2 regions of the Aquimarina sp. AU119 genome follow, and region 2 is predicted to be linked to the other one. Evidence: riboswitches for the same ligand, from Rfam matches in the RefSeq annotation. Region 2 holds a riboswitch; the other holds the start of a gene.

Region 1 (7,840 bases), on a different contig from region 2:
ACAACCATTAATAATTTCTCCCCAAGCATCTTTTTCTATCACAGCATTAATAAGTCCGATACAATCATCTCTATGAATAACATTGATGGGAGCATCTCCATTTTGAACCTCCTTCTTATTCGCAAGGAATCGCCCAGGTAAACGATCATATCCAATAAGACCACATAATCGAATAATTGTTAATCTTTCTCTTAATTCTTTTTGTAATAGCTGTTCTACAATAGCAACCGCTCTTCCTGATTCTTTTTCAGGTTGAATTTCTATAGTCTCAGTAACCTCATCATTTGTATTCTGATATACAGAAGTAGAGCTAACAAAAATAACTTTCTGGGTTGATGAAATGTATGGAAGTATACTTTGTATCTGTTGTTGGTATATTTCTATGATATTGGGAATACGTTTAGGTGGGAAATTGATAATAACTACTTCACTATCTAAAAGAAAATCCTTATACATTTCTTCAGAGGCTTCACTTAACTTCAGTAAAAATGCTGTAATTCCTTGTGCTTGAAATTCTGAAATTTTACTTGCGGTTGTTGTAGAACCTTTTACAGTACTCCCTTTTGAAATTAAATCAAGAGCAAGTGGTAATCCTAACCATCCACAACCTAATATGCTTATATTTTTAGGAATCATCTTCTACTATTCTAATGTGATCTGGTGACATTGACAAATATATTTTCAGGATATGCTCCCAAGTTTTATTGTCTTCTTCTTTTATCCACATGGTCACCAAATGTTTTCCTTTTTTGTTTTTAAGACGTAATGCCTTGGTAAAGATAGCCTTTTTTTTCAGCCAGATCACTTCTGCAACGCTTACTTTGCGATCCGCTATCTCTTCAGGAATATCTTTAGGAATGCCGGCAATAGCTAATGTTAATTTTAATTGTTCTCCTGTTATTTTTACTTCGTATTTATCACTATAATCTACTTGATGAGGTTGATCAATATTCAACATAGAGTCTTCTCCAACTTGTACAGCTATTGGCCTGGGAGTTTGAAAGAAATATTGAAATAATGGATATAAATGTTGGTCTGAAGCAAATGCTCTTGCTATTAAGATCTCACCATGTATCTCTTCAGTTTTACATTTAAAAACGGGAGGGGATACTGTTTTTTCATTTTCTGTTAATAATACAGACCATCCTTCCTGATACAATAGATATTCTTCTGTTGGTTGATTCTCCTGGGTATGAGATTTCATAATAGCTACTGCTTTCTCAGGAGTTAAGTTTTTATACCAAAAATTACCAGGTTGTACTATCCAGGTAGGTGCATCTTCACATCTACCGTTACACCTGGTTTTTATGGTGTGTGTATTATCCCACAACCCTTCATTACGAAGATATGCTCTTGCTTCTCGCACTGCTATTTCGCTCTTAGCTTTTTGACAAGAACCTCCATCACAAAATTGAAAGGTAGTTGTTACTTTTGGTATGTTTTTTCCCATGATTAGAAGAAATATGTTAGACTTAATTTAGCTAAAAAAGGATTCCCCGGCGTAAAATGAAAATCATCAACCGGAGCAGGTTCGTTTTGAAGTTGCGAAGAATCATAAAACAATGCTTCTATCCACTCCTGGTCAAATATATTTTCTACCGATAATCCAATCTCATAAGAGGGTTGAGTATAATTAATCACTGCATCCATCAAAAAATATTCATCTGCAATTACAGATTCATCTTCTATCAGCGGTCGCTCTCCAAGAAACCTATACCTAAGAGATCCTTTAATCCCGTTTTTAAGTTTTAAAGTAGCACCACCTGTTGAAGTGAACCTAGGAGCAGAAGGTATTTTATTGGCATCTTCAGGTTCATCTAGCAAAGTACCATAACTATAATTTAGATCAGTATCTATCCAAAAAAATGATAATGGTTGATAACGAAAGGAGGCTTCGCCTCCAACTCTTTCTGATCGTCCTTTGTTTTCGAATTCAAAGCCATCATCTGGAACAAATACGAATTCGGCATCACTTTTAAGATACCAAGCAGAAATATTCGCTATAAATCGATTTCCGATCTTAAATTCTGTTCCAAGATCATACCCTACAGCTTTAGGCAAAGGGTGTATTGACTTTTGATTTACCGCTGCCTGAGAGTAATTTGAATGAAAACCAGAACTTGCCTTTGCATATAATTGCATTTTTTCGGTAAGGTCATAGAAAAGACTTATCTTAGGGCTAAATCTAAAAGCATCTGTTTTACCTTTAGTCCGTTCTGGAACTAGTTCCTCCAAGTCAAAAGTAAAATAATCGACTCTCAAACCTGCTAGAATCGAAAATTTATTAGTCAATTTTAATTGCTCTTTTATATATACACTATAATTGGTCTCTTTAATTTTGAATGTGTTGACTGTTTCTAAAGTCTCCCTTCGAATACTATTGTTTAATCCAATCCTATTGTTATTGTATAACACACTTAATCCAAAATCTGTTTTACTCCCCAGGTTTCCGATTTTGGTATTCCAAGAAAGTTCCCCATTATAACCAAACATATCACGATCTTCAAATTGATGTATCATATCCCCAAAAATTGGATCATTTTGGAAAAATGTAAAATTAGAGTAGAGGTTATATAGATTCGATAAGTAATATATTTGATTTTTAAAGGATACCTTATCTGATAAAAGTGACTCTAATTGAAAGTTTATATGGATACGTTCAGTATCTCCACCTTCAGTATCATCTATGGCACCAAATCGATCAATACTCCCTGATTGAATAGCTCTTAAAGGGATTTGTCCAGAAGCATTCCAATTACTATGAAAGGTAGATATAGAAGTAGTTAATGTATTTTGATCATTTATATCTAAAGTATATTTAGACAAAGTATTTAATCGTCTTAGGTTTTGTGGACTATCAAAAAAACTTTTGTTGTATGTTCCTTCTATGGCTATGTAAGCATTTTCATAATTTTTGGATAAAAAATTCTTTTTGTCCAACAGTGTAACCATTCCCAATGCTCGAACAAAATCGTACTGCCCATATTCAAGTTTAATCGAATTTTTATTAAGTCTTCTTTTTGTAGTATATGAAGCTGCTCCAGAAACTGCAAAATTCCCTATAGATGTCTCATGAGGACCTTTATAATAGTTTGCATCTTCTACTGTTTCAGGAATAAGGAAGTGTAAATCTGCATATCCCTGTCCATGAGCATGCGAACTTAAATTAACAGGTATATCGTCAACAAATACGGCAAAATCAGTACCGTGATCATTATCAAAACCCCGTAAAAAAATTTGTTCGGCTTTACCACCTCCTGCATGTTGAGCAATAAACAAACCCGGAACTGCTTTTAATAAATCCTGAGCACTGTTAATAGGCCTCAGTTTTAATGATATTTTGGATACTTGATTTACTCCAATCTCTTTCTTTTTATCAGATTGAATAACTATTTCTGATAATTCTGTAATAGAATGGGGAAGACCAATATTTAAAGTTTGCTCTTTTTCTTTTAAATTAATTTTTTTGGTAATTGTGCTATATCCAATGGCAGAAAATTGAATATTGTGTTGACCTTTTGGTAAGGTTATTTGATATCGTCCATCTAAATCGCTATTGACTGTATTATTGTATTCTGCAATTTGAATAGAAACGTCTGGAATATTAGAACCAGTATTGGCATCTTTTATAATTCCTTTTAAAATAGTGTTGGATTGTGAAAAGCCGGAAAGCCCCATAAATGCCAATACGCCACTAAACATAATTTTTTTCATTAAAAAGTTAAGTTAAGTGGGAAAAGTTATAGAAATAAAAAGAATCCTTCTATAATCTTAAAGAACGATCCTTAGTTATATCTAACTCTTTACCCGAGAGTTATTATTAAAATGATATTATGGCAGGTCTCCTGACTTTACACGATTACAATCACCTTCCCATAGGGTTACTACAGTGGTATACCGATCATAATTTTTTAAGTATGTATTACAGTTGCGGGAACAGTTTTGGATTTTCACCAAATTCCCTTTTCATCTTTTATCTCTAAAAGAACCATAAATCGACAGCGAAGATACTTTTTTTGTTTAAATAATTGATCTTATAAAATCAACACGTTTTGTTAAAGTTGTTTTTGGTAATATTTCTATATTAAAGTGTAATTCTTCATAGATTTCTAAAAGATGTTTATGGATTTGTATTGATTCTTCTCTAGATTGAGGACGTTGAGGATCATTAATATAAATTTCTCCCCAAGGTGGTGCCAGAAATACAGTACTAGCGTAATATGTTGTATAAGGAAAATCTAACAGATATTGTGGAGTGGAACAGAGTTTTGTTTTTAAATAAGCAATAGTATCAGGTAATCCCCGATCTACAAAAGTAGTTTGATTAACAGGGTTTTGTAACTCTTTTATTGTCTGTTGATATACTAAATCTACAAAACCAGAAAGATCTCCCCAAGGGGTTTTATTTTTTCCTATTTGTTGTTGTTCTTTGATTATTTTCCTTGATATTTCTTCATAACACAAATATCCATTTTTTTGTAGCTCATTAATTAAACTTGTCTTTCCTGTACCAGGAGCTCCAGTTATGATATATCTTCTGTTCATGGTAAGAAAAAATATATGCTACAAATTATTGCAACAAAAACAAAAGTCACTTTTTGGTTAATTTCTGCTACAGCTTTTATCTCATGATCTTCTATCATTCTATCATTTGTTCCTATATAAGGTTTATTTACCAGTTTTTTATGATAATAGTTTGGTCCTCCAAATTTACAATCCAGAATTGCTGCCAATGCGGCTTCTGGATATCCCGCATTTGGACTTGCATGTTGTTTCCCGTATTTAAGCACAAAAGAAATCTTATGAAGTTTAGCAGTTACCACTAGCATTAAAATTGCAGTGATTCTAGCCGGTAGATAGTTAACAACATCATCCAACTTAGCCGCAAATTTTCCAAAATTGATATAGCGTTCACTTTTATATCCAATCATAGAATCTAATGTATTAATCATTTTATACCCCATAGCCCCAGAAATTCCAAACAACGCATAATAAAAAAGTGGTGCAATAACACCATCGCTAAGGTTTTCTGACATCGTTTCAAAAACGGCTGTTTTTATTTGTTGTTCATTTAACTGATCTGTCTCTCGTCCTACTATCCAGGATAATCGTTTTCGACCTTGATTTACCCCTTGTTTTAAGGCTTTAAAAACTGCTTTTCCTTCATCGATCAAACTCTTATTTGCCAGAGCAAAAAACACAAATACGGAGGTAAAAATATAATACCCTATCGGAAAAAGTTGCAACAATTTTTGAGCCGTATAAAAAAATAGTAATACAATACTTACTAATAATAATGTAAGTAACATTCCTTTGACAAAAATAAAGGAGCCTGTATTCATTTTTTTTTCTCCGATCGCAATAGTGTTTCCAAATAACCGTATTGGATGCGGAAGCCATCTTGGATCTCCAAGTATTAAATCAAGCACGTATCCAATGATTAAAGGAACTATTATTAATGTATACTCCATTCTTTCAAAGCATTAATCAGTAGTTCATTCTTTTTAGAATCTTGACTTGCAATTCGAATATAATGCTTATCCAAACCTCTAAAATTTGAAGCATCTCTTATTAATAATTGATGAGTATATGCTAAATAATCTTTCAATTTTGAAGCATCTGGTGTTTTTAGTTGTACTAAAAAATAATTTGTTTCTGAAGGTATAACCGTAAAATGATTTAGGGAGTCAATTTGTTTTTGCAAGGTTTTACTATATGTTAGGAGTATCTCCATATTTGGGTATATTGTATCGTAATTATCAAAGATATATTTACCAGCTTCTATCGCCATTGCATTAACACTCCATGGCATTTTAGAGTGTTGAAGTCTATTTTTTGTTTCTGGATTACATACGATATACCCTAATCTTAACCCCGGTATAGAGAACAATTTGGTCAACGATTTTACGATAATAAGATTATCAAATTCTTCTAATAAAGGAATGCAAGAAGTAATCTGAACAGTAAAATCTATATATGCTTCATCGATTACAAATATTGTATCAGGATATTTGATTAATAATGCTCGTATTTCTAAAATTGTAGTACTAAAACCATCTGGATTATTCGGATTACAAGCAAACACTAAATCGTCTTCAAAATTTGTGTGCTGTAGATCTACTCGTTTATAATAACGAAGATGCATTTTGTTCCTTGCACAGGCATCTTCATATTCAGAGAATGTGGGAACGCCTATTGCTGCTTTCTTATCATAAAATAAAGTAGCAATTAAATAGAACGCTTCTGTTGCTCCATTCGTAATTAATATGTTATCCGGTTTCAACTGATGATGTGATGCTATTTTCTCTGCCAATTCATCTGCATTAGGAGTTGGATAATTTGCTATAGCGGGCAGATGTTCTCTAAGATGAGATAAGAGTTTCTCAGAAGTTCTTTCATACCAAACATTAGAACTAAAATTAGCTTTAAAATCTGTTGCATATCGATATCCATCATCGCCGTGTCCGTAGATCATGATGTTAACTGCATTTCTAAGATTATAGCTTCTATGTTTATGTGCTTTTCTAATAAATTAGCGAGCTTATCATAATTCTCTTCTTTGTATGCTTTGTAATCAAAATTTGTTTCTAATTTTTCTGAAGAGAAATTTCTCAATATATCTTCTATCACAACAGCATTATCCAAAATACCATGAATATAAGTACCCCAACAATTTTTCTGTCGATATCCTTCAGTCTGTCCTCCTATTTGATTTAAAGGTGCTGTATGTTCAAAAGTAGTTTCTCCCATATGAATCTCATATCCTGTACATATTTCTGGATATTCTTTGAACTTGAAACTACATTGTGTAGTCGTTTTTTCTGCAGTCAATTCTGTTATAATGGGTATAATCCCAAGCCCTGGAAGCGTATTTACATCACTTTCTACTCCTAAAGGATCATCTATACGATTTCCTAACATCTGATACCCTCCGCAAATACCGATAATTATTTTTTGGGATTCATGAGCTTTCAAAATCACTTCTGCAATTCCCTTTTCTCTAAGAAATAAAAGATCCTGAATAGTATTTTTACTTCCCGGAAGTATAATAACATCTGCTTCGGCAATACTTTTAGGATCATTAGAATAAAATAAATGCGTTCTTGGATCTTTTTCTAACACATTAAAATCAGTATAGTTAGAGATATAAGGAAGTAATACGATTGCTATATTAATACTTCCACCAGTAGCAGTGTTCTTCTTTTTTTGTAACCCCACAGAATCTTCTTCTTCAATATAAATATCTTGTGCATAAGGCACAATTCCTAACACAGGAATTCCGGTAAGTTTTTCCAGCATATTTTTTCCTTCTTCAAATAAAGAAATATCACCTCTAAACTTATTAATGATAATTCCTTTTATCAATTTCTTTTCCCAAGGTTCTAGCAAAGCTATAGATCCATATACACTTGCAAAAACACCTCCTCTATCAATATCTGCTATCAAGTATACATCTGCATTTGCGGCTTGTGCCATCCTCATATTGACAATATCCCGATGTTTTAAATTGAGTTCACTAATACTTCCAGCCCCTTCTAAAACAATTGGGCTATATCTTTCTTGCAATCGAAAAAATGCAGTCTTAGCCTCTTCAAACAAATGTGTTTTATTATTTCCTAAAAAATAGTCCTTTATGGTTTGATCACCAATAGGTTTGCCATGTAATACTACCTGAGATTTATTTGCGCCAGAAGGTTTTAACAGGATAGGGTTCATGTCTGTAGAACAATCAATATTACAAGCTTCGGCTTGCACTGCTTGCGCTCTTCCGATCTCCAGTCCATCTGGAGTTACAAAGCTATTAAGCGACATATTTTGTGCTTTGAAAGGAGCTGGAGTA
Region 2 (7,840 bases):
TGTTTTTGGATTCCTTCTAAGTATTCTGATGCATTCATTATTAGATGTTTTCTTATAAAAATACAACTTTATAGGATACTTATTCTATTTCAAATAAATATGATTTTTGAATATCATTTTATACTAATGTTATTAGTACCTAAATATGAATAGTTTTAGAACAGCATTTTTCTTTTTCGAACCAATAGCCAGATCACTACAGGTGCCCCTATTAAGGAAGTGATAGCATTAATTGGTAAAGTGTATTCACTAGTTGGTAATTGAGCTATACTATCACAAACCAGCATAATAATGCTCCCAAGTAATACTACTGCCGGAATCAATGTTTTGTGATCTGAAGTATGAAATAATTGACGAGTAAGGTGCGGTACGGCTAAACCAATGAATGCAATTGGCCCTGCAAAAGCAGTGATGCTACCGGCTAGTAAACCTGTAGCTGCAATGATAAGAAAACGACTGGCTTTTATATTTAAACCAAGACTTCTCGCATAATTTTCACCTAATAGTAATGTGTTTAATGGTTTTATGGCGAGTATGGATAATAACATTCCTAAGATTGATATCCCAGAAAAAATAAGTAGATCATTCCAGGAAAGATTTCCGAGGCTACCAAATTCCCAGAAAACATATTGTTGTAATTGATCAGCAGGAGCAAAGTAAGAAAGTACACTTACTATCGCAGAAGTAATGCTACCAAACATAAGTCCGATAATCAAAATAGCCATGGTATCTCTAACTCTTGCTGAGACCACCATAACGGCAAATAAGACGAGTATACTTCCTAAACTGGAAGCAATAATTAATCCCCATTTTGAAGTTAAGAAAATAAATGTTGTTCCTCCAGCCAAAGCACTTCCCAAAATTAAAATAGCAACTCCAAGTGTTGCTCCAGAACTAATACCAAGAACAAAAGGTCCAGCCAACGGGTTTCTAAAAAGAGTTTGCATTAATAAGCCCGAAACTCCTAATCCACTACCTACAATAATTGCAGTAATCGCTTTTGGCAACCTATAATCAACAATAATATGCCTCCAGGATTCCTTGTCAACCGGACCGTTAACCAAACTACTTAAGGTGTCTAGCCAGGGAATAAAGACAGAACCCAGGCTGATGTTAGTAATAAAACAAACAATCAGGAGTAAAACAATACCAATAAAAACGCGCTTATATGATTTGTTGGGAATCAATTAATTAAGTTTTTCGAAAAAATAAGGTTCGTAATTGGTTAATACTTCAGGGTGTGCGATATGAATAATGTCTTTTAAAATTAAATCCGGACGCATTGGTCCTAATTCATAGTAAATAGATCCTCCTTTACTACCCATTTTTAATGTTGAAGAATATACGGTTTTATTTTTAAATGCATCAAATAATGCATATTGATGATTCTTTCCTTTGAGTTCTGATAGTGATTTAGAACTCCCTGATCGTATCCATAAATCGGCATGTTGACCTTTATCCAAAACACTTTCAAAACTTAACGTCAAACTTCCTGATTTATTGATATCTGACCACAAATAATTTGTGTTAGCATCTTTTAAAATCTTTGCAAAATAACTATTTCCACCAGGAATATACCATACATCCTTAAACATACTACCGGATATAACAGTAGGTGCATGTGTTACATCTTGAGCAAGAGTTACGGCTTTATTGTAGTCTTTTTTAATTTTTTGAAATCGTTCTTCTGCAGCCGCTTCTTTTCCGAAGAATGCTGCTACAAATTTTATCCATTCTGCTCTGCCTAAAGGATGTTGCTCCATCCAGGAGCCATTCATGACTACAGGGATTCCGGTTTTTTGAATCAGATCATATGCTTTTGTATCTCCGGTGGCCGAAAATCCTATGATTAATTCTGGAGAGAGCTCAAGTACAACTTCAGTGTTTAGATTATATTCTTTGCCTAGTTCTTTAATAGTGCCATTATCTATCAAAGCACGGGTTTTTTCTGAAGAAATGTAATCAGTATGAGGAAATCCAACTAATTTTTGCTCAAGATTAAGATATTCTAACATCGGTACATCTGTAGTAGAAGTAACCACAACTCTTTCTATAGGGACTTCTACAAATACAGTATTTGCAGCTTTAAATGGTTTTTCTGTTCCTTTAGGATATAGAATATATGTTAGCTCTTCTTCTGCATCTGGCCAAGGAGTTGTAACCTTGATTTCTTTATAGTTTTCCTTATTTAAAATAGTAAATCCAGAAGCATATTCTAATGTTTGTGGCGCCAGATACATAACGGTAAGTGGCTTGGTTTCATCAGGTGCTTTTTTACAAGAAGATTGTAAGGTAACTACCAATATCAGAATAAGAATAGTACGCATAAAGATCGTTTTTGTAAAAATAATTAAATCAGAATAAGTATAAACCTAAAATATCTTTTAATTGAATGTTTATAATCTATACCATAATTCATTGAGAAATGTCTTAAACTGTTTCAAAAGATTACACCAGGTCTATATCACAACCACTTCTCCGTATGCTATTTTAATATCAAAAGAATCTTTAAGTTCAATGTTTCGTAAATACGCTAATAATGCTCGTATTGGACCAGCATGCGAGACAATAATATTTTTTGCATCAGAAGTAGTATCTAAAGAATTAAAGAATTCTACTACTCGTTTTTGAAGCATGATATAAGATTCGCCATTGGGAACAGTAACATTAACAAAATCATTCATCCATGGATCTAATACTTTACTATGGATAGAATCCCACAGTTTTAATTCCCAATCTCCAAAGTTTAATTCTTTTAATCGGTCATCAATAGTTATCTCTTTTTTAAAAGTTTCTGCTAATAACCTGCACCTTTGTAAAGGGCTACTATACACTTTAGAAACTTCAGAAATGGGTATCTTTTGATGTATTTTTTTTACTTCAGAAGGAAAGGAATCTGTAATACCAATATCACTTTGACCATAACATATACCTTTTTCTATATTCGGAGTTGTATGTCTTACCAGATATATTTCCATAGAGCTATTATTGTGAGATAAAATACCACTTCACTTAGTTGTTGTACAGCACCGGCACAGTCTCCTGTTTGACCTCCAATCCATTTTTTGAACTTATATGCAAGAAACATTTTGGAGACATACATAGGGATCAATGTAAGAAATATCCATGGGTTTTTGAAAAAAAACAATGGAGCAATTCCAAAAATACTACTTATTATTAGCATAGAAATGGTCATGCTTTTTGCGGCAGGTTTAGCTTTACTGTCTTCTGCGTCTCGTACATAGGGATGGGTGAAAATTAGGGTTGTAGCAATAAACCGACTTAGACTATGTCCCGAGATAAGTATCAATGGGATATATGATGTATTGGTTTCTCTTAAGGCAGCAAATTTTACTCCAAGAATTAATAATAATCCAACAGTACCATAAGTTCCCAATCGAGAATCTTTCATAATTAGAAGAATCTTTTCTTTGGTCCATCCACCGCCAAAACCATCACAAACATCTGCAAATCCATCTTCATGAAATGCTCCTGTAGCGTAAACAGTAGCGAATATGGATAATAATAATGAGATTTCTGTTGAGAAAAGAAAAGAAGCGCCATAATAAATCAAAGCACCAATGCTACCTACAATAATACCGATTAGAGGGAAGTATTTTGAACTAAGTCTTAAATATTGAGGGTCATGATTCACCCATTTTGGACAAGGAATACGCGTAAAAAACATTAATGCTGTGAAGAAAATATAGATTTCTTTTTTCATGATAGCTATTGTTTTTTTATTCTGAAATTGGAGTTTATGGATTAACAGGTGTTTTAAAACGAAGATAGTATTCGCAAAGCGGAAGAAATGAAATAATGATAACAATAATTGATAAGATAATACCGGTTATTGCAATCTTCTTTTTGTTTTTCATTGAAATTACGCCTAAATAAAGCCCCAATAAACCAATACTAACGGTCATAATTTTATAAACATTACCAAATGTATGTAATGAGAATTCTGAAACATTTGTTGTATCTGAAGATAAAATAATAGTTTCACAAATACCACGATTAAACCAGTATACAAAATAGATTCCCATCGTAGCAACAATAACAGATAATATCCCTTTTTTCATTACGCTAAATTAATTCGATCATTTTGCTGTTAGGTTTTTTTCCGGATCGTTTTTGATAGAAAATATGTTATTCATTACCAGAAACCCCTGCACTCTCAAAACTAGCCATGTTATTTAAAAAAGCTACTGCCGATTTGATGATAGGATAAGCAACCGCCGCTCCAGTTCCTTCTCCTAATCGCATATCGAGATTAAGTATGGGTTCTTTTTGTAAGAATTCAAGCATTTTTTTATGTCCCTGTTCTCCCGAGGTGTGTGTAAATATGCAATAATCCAAAACCTCGGGATGTATATCATAAGCAGCAAGAAATGCAGCTGTTACTATAAAACCATCGATCATTATTGTCATTTTGAGTTCTGCAGCTTTTAAAATGGCACCAACAATCATAGCAATTTCGAACCCCCCAAAAGCTGCTAATGCTTCAAGAGGAGAAGAAGGTGTATATTCTTGGTAAACTTTAGATAAAATTTGTTGTTTGATTTTAATAGCTGAAGTGTCCAACCCTGTTCCAGAACCTACACATTCTGTCACTGGAATCTTTGTGAAATATGACATCAATAATGAAGCGGCAGATGTATTTCCGATTCCCATTTCGCCAAAACCAATACTATTACATCCAGTAGCATGAGTATCTATGACAATATCAGCGCCTTTTTGTATCGCCAGACTGCATTGTTCTGCATTCATGGCGGGTTTGTCTTGGTAATTTTTGGTTCCAAAATCAATTTTAGCATCAATTAATCCAGGAGTAATTCCAAAATCGTGATTTACTCCTGCATCTACGATTTTAAGATCGATATTATTTTGTTTACAAAATACATTAATGGCAGCACCTTGGTTTAAGAAATTATAAACCATTTGTGCAGTAACTTCTTGTGGATATGGATTAACTTCACCTTTCTCAGCAATACCATGATCCCCAGCAAAAACAACAATTGTAGGGTTTTTTAAATTAGGTTGATCTGTATTTTGAATCATACCTATTTGTAAAGCTATTGTTTCCAGTGTTCCCAATGCGCCAATAGGTTTTGTTTTGGTATTAATTTTATTTTGCAGTATTGCTTCAAGGTTGTTATTGAAGATAGGTTTTACATCAAAATTCATAGTATATTTAAGTTATTTAGAACCTTTAATTTCGACGGGAATCCCCGAAACCATTAATATGGCTTTATCTGCATGTTTGGCGATATGTTGATTCATCCAACCTTGCAGTTCTGTGAATTTTCTGCCAACTTCGGTTGTGGCATGAACCCCCATTCCTATTTCGTTAGAAATAATGAGTATTGTGGCTTCAATTTTTAAAAGCTTATCAAATTCTGCTTTTGCTTGTGCTAGTGATAATTCGATATTATTTTCTGTATCCACAAAAAAATTGGTAAGCCATAAAGTTACGCAATCAATAACCACTACACTAGAACTTTGAATTACTTTAGAGAGTTCTTTTTCTTCTTCAATGGAGATCCAACGTTCATCCCGATCTGCTACATGTCGATCTATACGTTGGCGATGATTGTCATCCCAAATACGAGATGTAGCTAGGTAATACGGGTTGTTAGATAACTGTAACGCCAGGTTTTGGGCATAGTTGCTTTTACCAGAACGTTCTCCTCCTGTAATGTAATATAGCATTGTTAAAATTGGTTTTTAAGAAGGCAAAGGTAGGTGAATACATATTTATTCGCTAAAGTAATCCGAAATTCCAGAAAATATAATACTTTCGCCCAGAATTCTGGTTCTGATACTCTATTCAAAGAGTTGAAGATTAAAAGGGAATTAGGTGCATTAATTCTGATTTTAGAGTTAATAATTCCTGAGCTGTTCCCGCAACTGTAAACTTTGTCCTTTAAAAAAGGATGCTTGTTGTTAATTCTTTATAAACCACTGCTTGTGCCGAATTTGTTTCAGCATCTTTTTAATCAATTTAAAAGAAACTGAAACGAGTTCAGTTCAAACGGGAAGGTAAACAACAAGACGTGAGTCAGGAGACCTGCCTTTATTCAGCATAAATCAAACTTTCGGGACAAAGGTTTGGGTATGGGTAAACTACATACTTTTTTCCGGTTATTGTAAAAAAATAAAGTATTTAAGTAATGAACAAAAAAATGTTTTTTGGAGCAGCATTTCTATTGCTGGGGTCCTATTTTGCAATTGGACAAGAAATTCAAGAAGACGAAAAGGTAAACGAATTGGAAGAGGTTTTTATTTCTGATTCTAAATTTGGTTTAAAAAGAGAGCAAATTGGTAAGGTGATTACCAAAATTACTGCCGAAGAATTAGAACGCAGTCAAGGGCAATCTGTGGCTACAATACTTAGCAGGGCTGCAGGAGTAATAATTAATGGTAATGGGAGCGCAGCAGGTCAGGAACGAGGAGTTTCGGTTCGTGGAGGACGAAATCGTCAAGTAGTGATTAGAGTTGATGGGATAACAGTTAGTGATCCTTCGGCTATATCAGGAGATTTTGATTTAAGGTTATTATCAGTCAATCAAATACAAGAAATAGAAATTCTTAAAGGAGCCTCAAGTACTTTATATGGCTCTGGTGCATCAGCTGCAGTGATCAATATCATAACAAAAACAGAAAGTAAGAAAAAGATTTCGGCAAATTTTCAATCAAGTATCGGTACAAATCAATCTCAAGATGATCAGGATTATGATATCAATGATTTTGTGAATTTAGCTTCTGTTAATGGAACAGTTGGTAAGGTCAACTATTTGGCAAGTTTGAGTAATCAATTTACAGATGGATTATCGGCTGCAGAAGCAGAAGGAGCAGAAAGTGATGCGTTTTCAAAGTTTAATGTATATGCAAAATTAGGGTATAAGTGGGATGATAATTTTAAGTTTCATTTTTTTGGGAATTTAGATCAATATAAAAATGATTTTGATGTGGCTGCAGGAATAGATGGTGACAATCAATTCGAGAGTCAACAGCTACGAGCTGGATCTTTCTGGGAATTCAAGTACCCTAATGGTAGTTTTACATTTACAAACAGTATAGCAACACTGGAAAGAGATCTTACTGCATCTGGTTTCCCATCAAAATATGAGAGCGATGTATTTACTTTTGATGCATATAATAAATATAACTTTAATAACACTCTATATACTGTGGTGGGGGTAAATGGGTCATATAGTGATTTTAATCTTTTAAGTATTCCTTTTGGGAGTTCTGGTTTAGAAGAAACGATAAGTGATAATGAAGCAGAATTTGATATTATTGATCCTTATATTAATGTTGTGTACACTTCTGAGTTTGGTTTGAATGTTAATGCGGGTGCAAGACTAAATATTCATAGTGTCTATGGTAATGAGATGGTATATAATGTGAACCCTTCATATACGTATAAATTTGGTGATAATTATATTAAAGCATTGTCTTCATATAGCACAGCTTATATTACCCCGTCTTTATTTCAGTTGTATGATGTTGCATTTTTGAGTGGTAATCCTGATTTATCACCAGAAGAAAGTACTACTATAGAAGGGGGTGTAGAATTATCGCACGAGAATAAAGCCAGAGTGAGTGTAGTTTATTTTAATCGCGAATCAGAGAATTTTATCACTTTTGATCCTACTACTTTTGTAAATATTAACTCTGTTGATGATATTAAAGTAGATGGGGTAGAAGTAGAAATATCGGCAAAAACAGTAGAGGATAAATTATCTGTAAATGCTAATTATACGTATACCAATATTGATAAATTAGATGATAATATTCGAATTCCTGAGCATATGGTTAATGCAAGTGTTGGATA

Evidence for each region. A riboswitch is a leader RNA that binds a small molecule or an ion and turns the genes downstream of it on or off. The one in region 2 is predicted to bind cobalamin.
Region 1: linked by a shared signal. The riboswitch ahead of DK442_RS01395 (TonB-dependent receptor) and the one ahead of DK442_RS24590 (TonB-dependent siderophore receptor) in region 2 are both predicted to bind cobalamin.

Annotation. Positions count from the first base shown of each region.
Region 1 is NZ_OMPF01000001.1:339,485-347,324, forward strand. It holds gene DK442_RS01385 (NAD(P)-binding domain-containing protein) at 1-636, opposite strand, end outside; gene DK442_RS01390 (ferredoxin) at 626-1,450, opposite strand; gene DK442_RS01395 (TonB-dependent receptor) at 1,453-3,714, opposite strand; cobalamin riboswitch at 3,818-4,008, opposite strand; gene DK442_RS01400 (AAA family ATPase) at 4,021-4,545, opposite strand; gene cbiB (adenosylcobinamide-phosphate synthase CbiB) at 4,542-5,471, opposite strand; gene DK442_RS01410 (histidinol-phosphate transaminase) at 5,456-6,475, opposite strand; gene DK442_RS01415 (cobyric acid synthase) at 6,472-7,840, opposite strand, start outside.
Region 2 is NZ_OMPF01000031.1:78,432-86,271, forward strand. It holds gene DK442_RS24550 (DUF1572 family protein) at 1-38, opposite strand, end outside; gene DK442_RS24555 (iron ABC transporter permease) at 156-1,187, opposite strand; gene DK442_RS24560 (ABC transporter substrate-binding protein) at 1,188-2,327, opposite strand; gene cobC (alpha-ribazole phosphatase) at 2,460-2,978, opposite strand; gene DK442_RS24570 (adenosylcobinamide-GDP ribazoletransferase) at 2,960-3,724, opposite strand; gene DK442_RS24575 (hypothetical protein) at 3,759-4,082, opposite strand; gene cobT (nicotinate-nucleotide--dimethylbenzimidazole phosphoribosyltransferase) at 4,150-5,187, opposite strand; gene DK442_RS24585 (bifunctional adenosylcobinamide kinase/adenosylcobinamide-phosphate guanylyltransferase) at 5,200-5,712, opposite strand; cobalamin riboswitch at 5,797-6,093, shown strand; gene DK442_RS24590 (TonB-dependent siderophore receptor) at 6,174-7,840, shown strand, end outside.